4 regions of the Kiloniella antarctica genome follow, and region 2 is predicted to be linked to each of the others. Evidence: riboswitches for the same ligand, from Rfam matches in the RefSeq annotation. Region 2 holds a riboswitch; each other region holds the start of a gene.
The links. A riboswitch is a leader RNA that binds a small molecule or an ion and turns the genes downstream of it on or off. The one in region 2 is predicted to bind cobalamin.
Positions count from the first base shown of each region.

Region 1: it holds a riboswitch for cobalamin, as region 2 does, so the genes downstream of both, bluB (5,6-dimethylbenzimidazole synthase) here and ACFSKO_RS09975 (ABC transporter ATP-binding protein) in region 2, are expected to answer to the same signal.
Region 3: it holds a riboswitch for cobalamin, as region 2 does, so the genes downstream of both, ACFSKO_RS01210 (hypothetical protein) here and ACFSKO_RS09975 (ABC transporter ATP-binding protein) in region 2, are expected to answer to the same signal.
Region 4: it holds a riboswitch for cobalamin, as region 2 does, so the genes downstream of both, ACFSKO_RS02730 (DUF4198 domain-containing protein) here and ACFSKO_RS09975 (ABC transporter ATP-binding protein) in region 2, are expected to answer to the same signal.

Region 1 is NZ_JBHUII010000004.1:396,781-400,910, forward strand. It holds gene ACFSKO_RS08835 (DNA helicase) at 1-96, shown strand, start outside; gene ACFSKO_RS08840 (LysE family translocator) at 267-905, shown strand; gene ACFSKO_RS08845 (NAD(P)-dependent oxidoreductase) at 1,029-1,919, shown strand; cobalamin riboswitch at 2,033-2,235, shown strand; gene bluB (5,6-dimethylbenzimidazole synthase) at 2,280-3,104, shown strand; gene ACFSKO_RS08855 (hypothetical protein) at 3,191-4,130, opposite strand, start outside.
Region 2 is NZ_JBHUII010000004.1:617,840-621,969, reverse strand. It holds gene mtgA (monofunctional biosynthetic peptidoglycan transglycosylase) at 1-486, shown strand, start outside; gene arsB (ACR3 family arsenite efflux transporter) at 779-1,795, shown strand; cobalamin riboswitch at 2,013-2,231, shown strand; gene ACFSKO_RS09975 (ABC transporter ATP-binding protein) at 2,534-3,307, shown strand; gene ACFSKO_RS09970 (ABC transporter substrate-binding protein) at 3,349-4,130, shown strand, end outside.
Region 3 is NZ_JBHUII010000001.1:252,339-256,468, forward strand. It holds gene ACFSKO_RS01200 (hypothetical protein) at 281-454, shown strand; gene ACFSKO_RS01205 (transglycosylase SLT domain-containing protein) at 572-1,456, shown strand; cobalamin riboswitch at 1,586-1,790, shown strand; gene ACFSKO_RS01210 (hypothetical protein) at 1,827-2,168, shown strand; gene ACFSKO_RS01215 (MATE family efflux transporter) at 2,385-3,689, shown strand; gene ACFSKO_RS01220 (sensor histidine kinase) at 3,727-4,130, opposite strand, start outside.
Region 4 is NZ_JBHUII010000001.1:564,072-568,201, forward strand. It holds gene cbiM (cobalt transporter CbiM) at 1-422, opposite strand, end outside; gene ACFSKO_RS02725 (DUF4198 domain-containing protein) at 437-1,225, opposite strand; cobalamin riboswitch at 1,425-1,645, opposite strand; cobalamin riboswitch at 1,839-2,010, shown strand; gene ACFSKO_RS02730 (DUF4198 domain-containing protein) at 2,137-2,940, shown strand; gene ACFSKO_RS02735 (CBS domain-containing protein) at 3,026-3,547, opposite strand; gene ACFSKO_RS02740 (MipA/OmpV family protein) at 3,743-4,130, opposite strand, start outside.

The DNA.
Region 1 (4,130 bases), 220 kb from region 2:
TCGGATGTCCGCTTGCCCAACCCCATTGATTTAACTCTCTTTACCAAAACCTGTTTCTTACATAACGGAGAAATCCAATTTCAGACTGTTGTCTGACACATAATCTAAGCGATCATGTAAAAGTGAGGGGCCAAACCAGAAAAAAATAAAAAACTTATGAATACCCTTGAGTGGCTCCTCATCCTTTTCAAGATTGGTTCTTTATCGAACATCCTGAGTTGTTAAGCTAAATCCTTGTAAGACAATACGCCTTTTAGGAATCTCACATGGACCCAATCGCCTCATACCTGCCAGGTATTTTACTTGCCTTCGGTGCCTTTTCACTTGGGATGTTAAGCCCCGGTCCGAACATCATGTCCGTTATCGGGACATCCATGTCTGTGGGGCGCAAGTCAGGCAAAGCCCTTGCACTTGGCGTGGCCACAGGAACCTTCTTTTGGGGATTACTGGCATTTTGGGGCTTTACCACTGTGTTGTCCCTTTATGCCTCGGTCATGTTTGCCATCAAAATTTTTGGTGCGACTTATCTGCTCTGGCTGGCGTTCAAGTCTTTCCGATCTGCGACCACGACCAAGAAAATTGTTGCGACTGATCTCGGCATTACAGGCAGACCAGCTGCTTATTACCGCCGGGGTTTGTTGATCCAGATGACAAATCCAAAGGCAGCCCTGACCTGGGTTGCTGTGATGTCTTTGGCTGTTGATGCCTCTGCCCCGCTTTGGGTTGGATGCTCCATCGTTTTTGGCACAACCCTGATATCCATATTTGGTCACATGACTTACGCTATTGCCTTTTCAACTGCACCTATGGTCGGCGCCTATCAAAAGGCCCGCAGGTGGATTGAAGCTGGATTGGGGGCTTTTTTCTGTTTTGCCAGCTATAAAATCCTGACGTCTAAATCCTAAATTCAGCCTCTCGGGTGCATTCCGACATTAACCAACCTCTAAGAAACCACTTTTATCTTTCAATGCCGGCGCTTGTCTTTTACCGTTCCTACCAGATTTAAAATATCATTTTGGAACAGTCACATGGCACGCATTGCATTTATTGGAACGGGTTTAATGGGCACGGGTATGGCCGGGCGCTTGATCGATGCGGGCCACGATGTCCATGTCTATAACCGTACCACGTCCCGTGCCGAACCTTTGATAGAACGCGGAGCAACCCTTGCATCAAGCCCCGCAGAAGCCGCGATCGGGGCCGATGCGATCTTTGTTATGGTTGGGGATGATGTCGCCTCGCGCGCGTTGTGGTCTGGTACAAGTGGTATTCTGTCCGCAGATCTAAAACCGGGAGCGCTTGCGATCGAGTGTTCAACCCTGTCCCACGATTGGGTTGTGGAACTCTCAGAGCAGGCAAAAGAAGCCGGACTTGATTACCTCGACTGTCCTGTAACCGGCCTTCCAGAAGCCGCCGCAAGTGGTCTCCTCACCCTGTTTCTAGGCGGCGCGCAATCAACCATCAACAAAGCCATGCCTTTGCTCACGCCCCTTTCAAGGGACCAGATCCACTTTGGCCCGATAGGATCTGGCTCAGCTTATAAACTTATCGTAAATCTGATGGGATCAATTCAGATTGCCGCCGCCGCTGAAGGCTTGATTACCGCCGAACGTGCTGGTCTCGACCTCAACCTCGTTGCCATGGCTTTAGCCTCAGGCGGCTGTGGCAGCCCACAAGTGGCCCGCAACGCTCCCCTAATGGTCGAAGGCGCCCACGAAAAAGACGTGCTGTTTTCCACGAAATGGCGTCTGAAAGACACAGATTACGGTCTGAAATACGCCCAAAAACTTGGCCTCAATCCCGAAATAGGCAAAGCAACACTAAACGCCTTCCAAGCTGCCATGGACGATGGTTATGCTGCGTCTGCCGAAACCAAAGTGATTGAGGCTTTACGTAAAAGGTTACCGGAAGCAGGATAGAAACTTCCTTCCGATCAAAAATTATATTGGTGGCCCTCCCCATCCTTGATCAAGCTCAAGGACGCTTCCCATTACCTTAAGATAAAAACAGAAACTGCCGGGGCATAATTCCGGCTTTGATCATATCTTCAGGTGTCTCAAAAAGTTTGTAAACTGGACGAGGATAATCGGGAAGGCGGTGGAATTCCGTCACGTGCCCAACGCTGTAAGGGGGATTGGTCCTGTAAGTTACCCACTGGTGTTTTATAGAGATCCGGGAAGGGACAGGACCGATGCGAACCCAAGTCAGAAGACCGGCCTGGAGAGCCTTATGCAGCGTGTGGACAAACGCTGCTTTAACTTTCCATTAAGGGGACTGAAATGGAAACGCGCGACCAGACAGTTTTTAATGAAAACATACATACCAAAAACAATACTGCTTCCACCCCCAACTATAACAATCCTGCCTTTACAGATCATAGTTTTAGCGAAGCAGAACGCGACGCGCTTTACCAAACCATCTTTTCCCGGCGTGACGTACGCGGGCAGTTTACATCAAAACCCGTTCCCGAAGAAGTCTTGAGCCGGATATTAACCGCCGCCCACTATGCGCCCTCTGTCGGGTTTATGCAGCCGTGGAATTTCATTCTGATCCGAAAGGATGAGACCAAACAACGGGTACATAATCTGTTTAAAAAGGCCCACGACGAAGCCGCAGATATGTTTGAGGGGGAAAAACGTGATACTTACAAAAACCTCAAACTCGAAGGGATCAAGGAATCTCCGCTTAATATCTGTATCACCTGTGACAAGGACCGCACCGGACCTATCGTGATCGGGCGCACCCATATTAAGGCCATGGATCTCTATAGTACCGTGTGCGCTGTACAAAACCTCTGGCTTGCCGCCCGCTCAGAAGGCGTCGGTGTTGGATGGGTTAGTATTCTGGATCAGAAAAAATTAAAACAAATCCTCAAACTGCCCAAACGAGTGACGCCTGTGGCCTATCTCTGTTTGGGATATGTGTCTGAGTTCTTTGATAAACCTGAACTACAATTGGCAGGATGGTTACCGCGACTGCCCATGGCCGATGTCGTCAACTTTGAAGAGTTTGATAAAACCGCTGACGATCCCTTTGCCACCAGCCTGCTCGAAACCCTGGAACAAAATCAAAGGTCAATCGAAGATGGGCAATACCGCAAATAAGTAACAGCTTTAAGAAAAGCACCCGGCCCCACAAACATATTGGGGTCGGGTGTTCATATCAAAATTAGTCCACTAAAAACACGATACTAATCGGAAACTACCTGACCCGGAGCACGATCCAGCGGGACAATCAAATTCATTTCTATATTCATGATTGCTTCAAAGTACCCATCCTGAACACCCAAATAACGTTTCTCTTGTCTTGGTCCCGTGTTTTTTATCGGATGAAACCCGCGTATTTGGCCGTTATCAACCGCGATAACTGAGTCATCAAATTCTGCGGTAAAAACATCCACAAGAAACTCCCACGCGTCTTTGGCCGTATTCTCTCGTTCTTTCGCGACAAAATTAATAACGATCCCATCTTCACTATCCAATGGGATATCGTGTCTGAGCTGACTGCCCGTCAACTTATAGAACACTGGGAACCTTTCCTCGGTTGGGAGAGGGCCAAGATTACCATTTGTCACAACATCCGGTTCCCAATGCTTATGAAAAATACGCTCCCCCGCATGAACGGCGATCATGTCGATTGAAATTTCAGTTTCCTGTTCCAAAGCACCGTCCAAATGCGAATTGAATTCCAAGATCACAGGCCTTAAAATAAACTCATAGCGCGGAATAACACTGATCTGCTGGGCTGGACCAAAGCTTCGTCGGCCTTCCCCATCTTGTAACACGGTATAAAACAGAAAATTCGATCCACGATTTGGCGGCGCGGGAACGTCGTAAACATGCTGAACTCTGATCGTATTTTCAGGCAGAGGATTACCCCCGACGACCCGGTTTGAGTTTCTGATTTTACGAATATCCAACGTTTCACCCACATCACTGTCGCCCCAAAAAAGCGTAACAAAGCGATGGCTGCTGTCGTATTCGAGCGTTGCGGTTGCCACCACGCTATCGACTGAAAGGTCAAAAGAAACCAAATCATTGGCCAAAGCACGTGACTCAACAGGTTCAACCTCATATATCCGGGAGCTAACCTCCCTTACTTTCGATTTGGAATTAAAGACGGGTTTATCA
Region 2 (4,130 bases):
CAGGCGGTTTTAGTTTCTGAAGATCAACGTTTTTGCCAACACGCGGGCTTTGATTGGAAACAAATGGGAATTGTCTGGGATGAGCTTTTGTATACAGGGACGGCTTCACGGGGGGCGAGTACCATCTCGATGCAGACTGGCAAGAACCTGTTTCTCTGGCCCTCTCGCAGTAAAGTTCGAAAAGTACTGGAAGTCCCTCTGACACTGATGTTGGAAACACTGTTACCCAAACGAAGGATCTTGGAACTCTATCTTAACATCGCAGAATTTGGGGATGGTATTTATGGGGCTGAGGCCGCAGCCCAAGCGCACTTTAATCGCGCGGCAAAAGGACTGACACGTGCTCAAGCAGCGCGCCTTGCTGCCGTTCTGCCCAATCCCTTGGACCGAAATGCCGCGCGACCAAGTCAGAATGTTCAAAAAGCTGCCAACCGTATTTCAGGAAATATCAGGGTTGCTCCTGCGGCCCTTTGGTCTTGCCTTTAAATTACCTGTTAAAAATATAATTTTAGCCAGATTTTTCTGGCCAATTTTTGCTCGGGATACTGAATTTAAGACATAAGAATTATGAGATTTTATAATAAAGTAGCCTTGAGTGAAATTGTTTTTAAAAGCAAGATTACTTCAGCGGTTTTGTTTTGTATCTTACCAGATAGAATGCTGACCGAATAATATTCCACGGACTTATGTACGCCTTGTTCTGAGTGCAAAAATGAATAGCCGTCGAAATAAAGCACGTTATTGTAAATTATATTTATGCTGATTGAGGTAAAACAGAATGGGTGTTTTTGAGCGGTTTTTGTCCGTTTGGGTTGGCCTTTGTATCGTTGTTGGAATCGTATTGGGTTTATGGCAACCGAGTCTTTTTCAAAAAGTTGCTGGATTAGAAATTGCTCACGTCAACATCGTGGTAGCTGTTTTTATTTGGGTGATGATTTACCCAATGATGGTGCAAATTGATTTCTCTGCCGTAAAGGATGTTGGCCGAAATCCTAAAGGCTTGCTGCTCACCATTGTGATTAATTGGTTGGTAAAGCCATTTACGATGGCGGCATTAGGTTGGTTATTTTTCAAAATTTTATTTGCCGATTTGGTCGATCCATCATCGGCACAAGAATATATTTCGGGGATGATTTTACTCGGTGTTGCGCCATGCACGGCAATGGTATTCGTTTGGTCGCAACTAACCAAAGGCGATCCTAATTATACCTTGGTTCAGGTGTCCGTTAATGACGTGATTATGATTTTTGCGTTTGCGCCTATTTCAGCATTTTTACTTGGAATAAGTGACGTTCAGGTGCCGTGGGAAACATTATTAATCTCAGTTGCTCTTTACGTGTTGTTGCCATTAATTGCAGGTGTGTTTACGCGCAAAATTTTGAACAAAGGTAATAATGAGCAACCCTTAAATGACTTTCTGGCAAGGTTGAAACCTTGGTCAGTTATCGGATTACTCGCAACCGTTGTTCTATTGTTTGGGTTTCAAGCAAATACAATTATTTCGGAACCAGAGACTATTGGATTAATTGCCATACCTTTGTTGATACAAACGTATGGAATTTTTATTATTGCCTACCTTGCAGCCAAATGGATGAAGCTTCCGCACAATATCGCGGCTCCTGCTTGTCTTATTGGTACATCGAATTTCTTTGAATTAGCTGTTGCCGTTGCAATTTCGCTTTTTGGCCTAAACTCTGGTGCCGCTTTGGCCACAGTTGTTGGTGTGTTAGTCGAAGTTCCTGTCATGCTTTCACTGGTTGCGTTGATTAATCGAACTCAACACTGGTTTAAATAGGCGTGAGACTGGCCCGCATATCGGCATATTTCGATATATGGGCATTAAAAGTACAATTGCAGCATTTAGATAACCCTTTTAGGCAGAATATTCTTGTTTGGCTAAAAGATTAGGCCAGATTTTTACCAGTTTTAGCGGAAAGTTAGTTCTCTGATTGCATTTGGGTATGGCAGGGTTAAAACCCGTCGGTTTTGCACTTGTGTTTCATAATATTTTTTGTCACCATCTGCGTGATGGTTTCTGGATATCTAAGCTGAATCCGGGATGAAAAGGGAATACGGTAAGGTGTAACCTCATAGGTGCCAATTCCGTGACTGCCCCCGCAACTGTATGTGGTTAGCCGCTCTGAGAGTACCACTGGATTACTAAAATCCGGGAAGGTTCAGAGAAGCTTTGATCCATAAGTCAGGAGACCTGCCATCGTGTTATTAACTCAAACCGGGCGGGGTGCCTCGGAAAGGATGATAGACATGGCGACAGGCTCTTTTGCGTCACATCACATCGGTTTTCGATCCTCCTCGTGCGTGCACGGAGGGTGCCATGAAACTGATTGCGCGATATCGATATCTCTTATCAAAATTTTGTAAAACGTTTGCACGTCTAGCTTTTAGCACGACGCAGCGAATAGAGAGCCAACACTCTTTTCAGAGATGGTCTTGTCTTTGTTGATAAATATGGATAGTAATGTTATAACATTACGTATTTATTTGTCGTGAATTAGATAAGAAATCCTGTTACATGAATAAAACGGCTTTAGAGGCCTGTAACCTGTCCTGGGGGCCAAACGGGCGCGAGGTTATCCTGCATGAAACCAGCTTTAAGGTTGGTGCCGGACGCATACTTGGCGTCGTTGGGGCCAATGGTGCAGGAAAATCGACCCTGTTGCGGTTGCTGTATCGCTATTACCGTCCTCGAACCGGGCAGGTTCTGGTTGATGGTGAAGATATCCATGCCATGGGGGCCAAGGCTGCTGCGCAACGCATAGCCGCTGTCCTTCAGGAACAACCGACAGACTTTGCCCTCAATGTGCGGGAAATTGTTGCGCTTGGCCGTACGCCGCATCGCAGCGGCCTGTCCGGCTATGGCGCACGCGATGCCGAGATTGTCACATCAGCACTGTCTAAACTCGATTTGTGCGGCTTTGCTGACCGATCATTTGGCACGCTTTCAGGAGGCGAAAGGCAACGAGTCATGGTTGCCCGTGCATTGGCACAAGAACCCCAAATCCTCATTTTGGATGAGCCGACCAATCACCTTGATATTAGGCACCAGCTGGAGGTTCTGACCCTGATCCGGGGCCTGGGGCTGACGATTATTACCTCTTTGCATGATCTCAATCTGGCCAACACATACACCGATGACGTGTTGGTCCTGTCCAAGGGACACAGCCTGGCTTTCGGTCCACCCGAAACGGTGCTGAGCGAAGAACTGATCACCCGTGCTTTTCACGTCAATGCCCGGATCGAGCGACTGGAACCCAGTGGTGAGAACCACTTTACCTATCACCTTTAAGTATCTTGCTCGCTATTAGCGACCTGTTTTGGAGAATACCCATGCGTAAATATATATCCTGTATGAGCCTTTCAGCCTCGGCCTTTGTTCTGGCATTATCGACAACCGCTGTCCGTGCTGCCGACTATCCTGTGAGTGTACAAAGCTGTGATCGAGAAGTTGTTTTTGACGCAGCGCCAAAGTCGGCGGTTTCCAATGATGTAAATCTCACTGAAATGATGCTGGTTCTTGGCCTGCGGGACAAAATGGTGGGCTATACCGGGATTTCCGGATGGAAAACGCTGGATGAAAAAATGCGTGAAGGCGTAGCAGAACTGCCGGAGCTTTCAGAAAAATACCCATCGAAAGAAGTTCTGGTTGGGGCTGATGCGGATTTTTATTTTGCAGGCTGGAACTATGGCATGAAGGTTGGTGGTGAAGTGACGCCAGAGAGCCTCAATCCTTTTGGCATCAAGGTGTACGAACTCACGGAATCCTGTATTCATATCGGGGGCAAGCCAAAGGTATCGATGCAGGATATGTACAATGATATCTTAAATCTTGGTAAAATTTTTGGGGTAGAAGAAAAGGCCAATGACCTTGTTGCAGGTTATGAGGCCGAGTTGGAAGCTTTCCAGTCCACATTGAAGGTGCTAGAGCATCCGGTTCGGGCGTTTGTTTATGATAGTGGTCAAGAAAAACCCTTTACTGCCGGGCGTTATGCGATGCCAACCGCGATGATCGAGGCTGCGGGCGGGCGCAATATCATGGATGACTTTGACAAAAGCTGGGCCAAGGTCGGCTGGGAAGCGGTTGTCGAGCGTAACCCGGAAGTGGTTGTTAT
Region 3 (4,130 bases), on a different contig from region 2:
TAATTACCAAAGCCCTCCCAAAAAACACCCTCTCTGAGTATAGGATAAAATGACGTCGACGGGTCCGTTTAATACTTATATTAAGATTTTATAATTACTAAATATTTCAACACTTAAAGCATCATACCATCGAGAAATTATCTGCAAAAACCTTCCCCACCTTACTTCTATAGCAATCAATAGTTAACCGATTCTCCAAACTCGCTGGCCTTATATTTGCACTGTTAAAGAAGGTACAGAACTTCCCGTCAAAATTTTGACCTCAGCTAAGGAGGAGAGAATGTTACACTCAGAGCACCGTCAAGACTTTCTTATTCGTAAAAATGAAGAACCTATAAAAATTTTGGCATTCAAAGAAGACGAAGCCAAAAATTATATAGGCCGTGTTACCCGGCGGTTCCCAAAGGCACATTGGGAAATTCTCCCAAGAATGTTGCCAATCCAAACAGATTAAGAACTCAAAAAATCCACTGCCAAGCTAACAAGAGTGACTATCATAAAGATGCTTGATCAACAGCAAGATATATACTGGCATATATCTTGCTGAGAAGGAGGGGAGAGGAGAAGTAATATGGTACCCCGTAATTTAGTTTTATTTTTCAGTGCAAGTCTTTTGGCCACCGTTTTAACGGGCCAGCACGCCTTATCCCAAGAGATCAAAGGTAATAGCGACATCTGTGCTGGCATTATAACAAAAACAGAAATGCAGAAAACCATTCCGCTTCACCTTCTCCGCGCGATTTCTTTGGTCGAATCAGGAAAATGGGACAAGAAAAAGGGGGCAAGAGTTGCCTGGCCCTGGACTGTAATGGCAGAGGGGAAAGGCAGATATCTCCACTCAAAAGAAGCTGCAATCAATGAGGTGCGCAAGCTCAAGGCCAAGGGCGTAAGGAACATCGACGTTGGTTGTATGCAAGTTAACCTTCATCATCACGCCAAAGCTTTTTCTAATTTAGAGGCCGCCTTCGACCCACAGACAAACGTTGCCTATGCTGCTCAATTTCTCATTGATTTACGTAAAAAATCTCCATCATGGACTTCTGCTGTTGGACGCTATCATTCATATAACCAAGAATTTAGCACTCCCTACAGGCGCAAAGTTCTTAAAGCTTGGAGGGATGAAAAACATCGTCTTAATAAAGAAATGCGAATTGCGGCCTTAGAAAAAAAGGCGATAAAGCAAGCCGCCATTAAGGCCAGACAGCCCGGCGCCATTTCTGTAACACATATCAAGGTTGAGGCTGATCCCAAGCTTATCAAAAACGTGCCCAAATCGAGCCCACGAAAGAAAAATATTACTAAAAACACCCCCGCGGACAACAACATCACCAAAAATGTATCGACACCGACACCGACACCGACACAAATGATTATTGCGGATACTCCTAAACAATCATTGGATAATCGCTCTATCGCGACACGACTATTTTACACTATCAAGAAACAAGAATCCTAACGTCCGATTTGAAACCAAGTAGAGCAAATATGACATATGCGACACTTTCTTAAACGGATGAGGCTTTCTTCTCTAATTTACCGATCAAACACTCTCCACCAATTGACACTCGCCCCATTCCTCAAGTAACGTTTCCTAAATCGCGAGGTTCCCCCTGTGGGATGAAAAGGGAATTTGGTGACGTCCGAAAGGATTGAGTCCAAAGCTGCCCCCGCAACTGTAAGTGGTTAGACTTTGTCATGTTGCCCACTGATCTCAACAAGGAGATCGGGAAGGATTAGACAAAAGTTGATGATCCATGAGCCAGGAGACCTGCCATCGCATTGTTCAACCATTAACCCGGGCGGGGTGCACCGGAGGAGATAGTACAATGTCGACTCTTACGACTGATATCGGTCATACTGAAACATTTTCACATACAAAACTCAATGACGACCCCAAGTCGATTATCCATCAAATGGTAATGATCGACAGCTGCAAACGTACGCCTGCCGAAGACGCTATCCTGGCTTGGATTTTGAGTCTCCCAAACGAGCTTGATCCAGCATCAGCCGCCAAACGCTTGCTGGATAAATACGAGGATCTCGCAGTAAAATCCAATGAAGGAGCGATCAAAACCCTTGGATTTTTAAAACAAACAGCAGAGTATCCCCAATCCCGCCTGTCGAATTGTCGACGGAAGACCAGATCCCAACGTAGATATCACAACTGAAAAAAAGACGAAGGCAGACACCGCGACCTTTGGCGAACACATACTGTGTCTAATCTAAAGAGTCTTTTTGTCCTCCTTTTTCTCTCTGCCAATAAGCTTGTTTAAAATAAGATTTTACTGATAAATAGAAAAGGTTGGCTTGTGTTTTCATATAAAGGGGCTGACCTTTTCTAATCATGACGTCTTTTTTATTGTCAATCGACACAGCAGGCTTTTTTGACCGATCAATACAAACGCATTCTTGTTCTTGCGACCCCCCTTATCATCTCTAATCTGACGGTCCCTCTATTAGGGGCTGTCGACACTGCCGTGATGGGTCATCTCCCTGATCCGGCTTATATTGGTGGTGTCGCAGTGGGGAGCACAATTTTCAGCTTCTTATTTTGGGGTTTCGGGTTTCTTAAAATGGGTACTGTTGGCTTTACAGCTCAATCCTTTGGTGCCGAAAACAAAGACGAGCAACAGGCCTCGTTACTGCGTCCGCTTGTACTCTCGATTATGCTTGGCTGTCTGCTGATACTTTTCCAAGCCCCCCTATTAAAGCTATGTGTTGATTTGATTGACGGAAGCGAGCAAGTTCGTACTCTATCCCTTGATTACAGCTACATACGGATATGGAGTGCTCCGGTAACCCTCGCAAACTATGCCGTTATTGGGTGGTTGATTGGAAAAGGGGAGCCACGCTTAACTTTCCTGCTTCAAGTTCTAATCAATACTGTAAATATCCTCTTGGATTTACTTTTTGTTATTGAGCTTGGTTGGGGTGTGGAGGGCGTGGCGCTGGCCACTGTTATTGCAGAAGCTGTTGGCCTCATTGCCGGAATTTGGTTCATCCTGAAACGTTCTCATTTTCTCGAACAAAAAATAAAGTGGGGAAATGTACTTGAAGCATCCCATATTCGGTCCCTCTTTACGGTAAACCGCGACATATTTATCCGAACATTATGTCTGATCTTCTCTTTTGCCTACTTCACACGTGTTGGAGCTAATCTTGGTGACAGCACACTTGCTGCAAATGCAATTCTAATGCAATTCATGTATTTTTCTGCTTATGGGCTGGATGGCTTTGCACATGCGGCAGAAATAACGACGGGCTATGCCAAAGGTAAAAAAGACAACACCGAATTTCGAAATGTCGTAAAAGCCAGCAGCTTTATGGCCTTACTTACCTCGGTCGTTTTTTCTCTGATTTTCTATCTTTCAGGATCAATGATTATTGGCCTATTTACCGATATCAACAGTGTAAAAGAAATTGCCCATAACTATCTACCATGGGTCATTTTAATGCCTATGATTAGTGTCACAAGTTTTCAACTTGATGGCATATTCATAGGCACGACACAAACCAAAGAGCTTAGGAATGCAATGATCCAATGCTTGATTATATTCTTAGGTAGCTGTTGGATTTTCGTACCTTTATGGGGAAATCACGGTCTCTGGTTCTCGATGTCAATTTATATGGCGGCCCGTGGACTTACTTTATTGAGGTATTACCCTGCACTTGCTCGATCTATTGGATAATTCACGATCAACTCCCCCCTACTTCTTGAAGAGAGTTTTAATCGGTGTTTTGTGGAAGAGAGACAATGATGGATAGCCCCCCGTCCTGTCGGTTTTCAGCACGGACATAGCCTCCAATCGCCTCGACATTCCGTCGGACAATCCAGAGCCCAATCCCCATATGGTTATTACTACTGGCCGTTTCGTCGAGATCTTGATTGGATTTGCGCGGACGATAAGACACATAACGCTCAAATATCCGCTCCAGCTCGCTTTCCGGGACACCAGGCCCACGGTCCCGCACAGCAAGTTCTGCGGTTTTCTTGCCGTTGATCAATTCGACCGTCACCGTTGTTCCCCGCGGAGAAACTTCCAATGCATTATCAATGATATTTTCCAAGATCGTCTCAAGCATATCTTCGCCAGCCAACACGGAAATTTCATGATCGATAGAACTTTGAA
Region 4 (4,130 bases), on a different contig from region 2:
AAGACCGCAAACAACCCATCAGCAACCAGCTTTGCAAGTTTATAACGTTCTGCATTCAACCCCCACCGACAAAGATAAAAAACCATAACTGCCGGGAAAGCAATATTAACGGCATTAACACCAAGAACGGTTAATCCGCCAAAGCCAAAGAAGATAGCTTGTAATAGCAGTGCAACTGCAAGTGCAGGAAACGCAGCCCACCCAAGAATAATTCCGAGCAATCCGTTCAGGATCAAATGCACGGAGGAAAACCCAAGAGGAACATGAATAAGTGAAACCACAAAAAATACTGCCGAGAGAACCCCTACACGCGGAAGATCTTCAGGTTCTAGTTTTTTCAAACTATAGGCGACACCAGCGGCGGCAAGAATGCCGCCACCAATCAACACCGGATTTGATAAAGCACCATCAACGATATGCATCGCTCGTCCAATCTTTAATCGACATCACGAGCTTGAATCCAAATAACAGCATCTTGTGAAAGCTCTTTGCCTTCATGCTCCGTATCCGGTCCGGCACCAAGAGCTGCAATTCCCCAAAACCCTGCTTTTGGAACTCCAAATGTAAACGTACCTGAAGCATCAGAACGAATGGCATGAGACGGCGAGGAAATCATCCCTACATCAGCAAATTTATTGTTTTCAATATCAGCCGGGAAATTAATGTATTCGATTTCGATTTCAGCAAAAGGAACAGGCTTACCTTCGGAGAGAACCACCCCTGTAAAAGTACCCCCAGCAATGACGTTATAAGGTTTGGTAAGCGGGCGAATTTCAGCTTTCAACCCTTGAACTTCTGACCAATCAGTTGGAAGGTCACCAACATTTACATAAGACTTTGTAATTTGCTGAATATAGATGTCTTCACTTGCTTCATAAAATGGCGTCGGTTTAAGCACGAACACATTGTCGCCAAGACCACGTAATTTCACTTCTGCTTCATAGGCTTTTCCAGTGTTTTCATTACTGGTCCACTCAATGATTTTAAGCTTATCCATCAAGTCCGTCTTTTTACCTTTACGGATAGAATAGAATTCTTCTGGTATGCCCATATCCATAACGTGACCCGATTCTGCGGGATGTGTAAACGGCATTTTAAGAGTGAGTTTTCCACCTTTTTCAAGCATGGTTTCAGGTGTATAAATCAATTGGAAGTGCGCTTGTGCACCAGTAATAAAAGCTGTCAGGCCAGCGGCGATAACACTACAAAAGAGAACTTTTTTCATCTCGTTTAATATCTCCCAGCCGTCAACTTATTAGTCAACGGCAACGTTCCTATTGAAGCATAGTGGATTAAAGAGAGATTTTAGACATCCCATCGACATAAATCCTCAGGTTAAACCTGATTATTCATGATCCAGTAGCTCGGCTCAAAGGCACGCCACAAACGGATGTCCGTCACCGATGGTGCTCCCCGCCCTACGGTTTAGTGACATTATGCCGGCAGGTCTCCTGGCTCACGGATCGTAGCTCTATCACCAGACCTTCCCGGCTCTTTGCCAGTGATCATAATTGGTAAGAACTCACCGTTCACAGTTGCGGGGGCAGCCACGGCTTGAAATTCCCTGATGGGTAAATTAATCCGTGTTCCCTTTTAATCCCCGAGCGACTTCACTCTTGGGGAACCATGCATAGCCGCAGTTTATGCAGACAAAAAAAAAGTGCAAGCGAGATTAACGACGTCCTGGAATTTTACCCCGTCATGCTAATGAGTCTGTTTTAATCCAAATTAGAACCGTAGAAGATTTTAGAACACAAGGTGAAATGCTTGTAATTTTGATGTCTGAAAAGAATGCCATCCGAGATGGTTTTACTGATTGACCTTCTCACTCAAGATTGACAGACTGCGCCCGTGTCGGTTTTCCAAGTGTAAATTTGACTTGGGAATAATAGGGAATACGGAATGATCTGCCCATCAGGGGATCTTGAGCCGTAGCTGTCCTCGCAACTGTGTCGGTTCTTTTTCACCGGAACCTATAGCCAGAAGACCTGCCGCCGTAACGTCACCTATTCTAATGAACGAGGTCATTCATTAGGGCGGTTTTCCGTCGTGTGGCGTGCCTGTCGATGATGGTCGAAATCTCACAACATATGAGCTTTTGAACATTGTCATAACTATTTTGACAAGGCGCGTACCATGTTTTTGATACGATTATCTCTCATGCTTGTCATGAGCTTACCACCATTGGCTCTAACAACATCTTTTGCCAATGCCCACTTTTTAGAATTAATTCCCTCTCAGCCTTTTATCTCAAAAAGTAAGCACAGCACCCTAACCTTTGACATCAGATTTACCCATCCAATGGAGGGGGCTCCCTTGATGGACATGCAAACTCCCGAACAGTTTGGTGTTCAGATTGCGGGTGTAAAACATGACCTAACGTCAGAACTTGAATCCACCCGACTAAAAGGAAAATTGAACCCGGCGAACGTATCGTCTTTCAAAGCTCAGCATAAGATTAAACGTGCGGGAGATTATACCTTCTTCCTGACCCCCGCCCCCTATTGGGAAGCGGAAGAACAAGCAATGATTATTCACTATACAAAAGTTATCGTGAATGCCTATGGCCTTGAGAACGGGTGGGAAACGCCTGTAGGTTTGCCCGTAGAAATCATGCCTCTCAGCCGCCCTTACGGATTGTGGACAAACAATCTTTTCTCAGGGCAAGTCCTCAACAATGGTCAGCCAGAAGCCAATGCACTGGTTGAAATTGAGTATAGAGGTCAGGGAAATGTTAAGATCCCCGCCACCCCTTTCATAACCCAAGTTGTCCGCGCAGATGTAAATGGCATCTTTCACTACGCTATGCCAAAAGCTGGCTGGTGGGGTTTCGCGGCTCTGGTTGATAATGGTAAAACGCTCATTGCACCAGACGGTACCAATGCACAGGTCGAAGAAGGTGGCTTACTCTGGGTTCACACTCAGAACATGCCAAAATAGAACATACTTAGAGAGTGTAACGATGGAACAAAATGATCCGTCGTTACACCAATCAGATAAATACCAAATTCTTCAACAAGTTTATTTAACCTGCCATATAAGCCATCATCTGTTCATTTTCGAATTCGAGCTCCATAAGGCGTTTTCGTACCACGTCACCAATGGAAATCATGCCACACAACTTCCCATTCTCAACCACTGGCATATGTCGGAATCGCCCGTTCGTCATCTTCTGCATGACTTCGTGAACTCGGGCTTCTGGACCACAACAAATTGGGTCTGCTGTCATAATCTCAGTGATGTTTTTATCAAATATCGCTAAGCCATCTTTACCAACACCAACAACCACATCGCGTTCTGAGACAATGCCAATTGGGCGTTTATCTGCATCTGCAATAACAAGGGCACCAATTTTAAATGAATTAAGCATCCCCACTACATCCAATACAGTATGGCTAGTGTCGATGGTATGAATATCCCCGCCTTTTTCAGCAAGAACATCTTTAACCATCCCGCCAGAAGACCCTACTGTATTCCCAGCCTCTCCTGAGCCAGAACCGCTGTCACCTTGGTAAAGTGCGGTGCCGAAATCACTGGAAAATATCATGCTCGTACCTCCTCGTGTTCTGCTATGAACAGTAACTATAGCACAATAATTCTACGCATTAACTCTCGATTAACAAAACACTTAAATTCGATTGAGAAAATCTCCCGGGAAATAAGATTTTACTCATTGTTTCCCGGGATAGTTGGCGGATCTAAACGGGTAAACCGTTATTCCAAGTAAAGAAAATTTCAGGAGCTAAAAGGAATAAGTAACAGAGAGAAAACTAGAGAATTGATTTTCACTTTCCACAAAGGGGCTATCAGCGGCATCACCGAGAAGACGCGTATAATTAACGCCACCCACCATGGTCCAGTCTTCATCAAGTGCATACATTGCGTTCAAATGAAGTCCCAGATCCTTAAATCCTGCATCTGCATCAAACTGATTATATTTACTTCGGGAAGCCTGTTTCCCATCCACCCCAAAATAGGTGCTCATATAATCGCCGGATGCCCAGCTTGCGTCCGGGCCAACCTCGAACATCAGCCTGTCATCCAAATAGGTAAAGCGGTAATCTGCACCGAGAGAGACAACAGCACCTTTGTCATTGCCACTCAAATCCTGAGTAACATCAACACCAAAG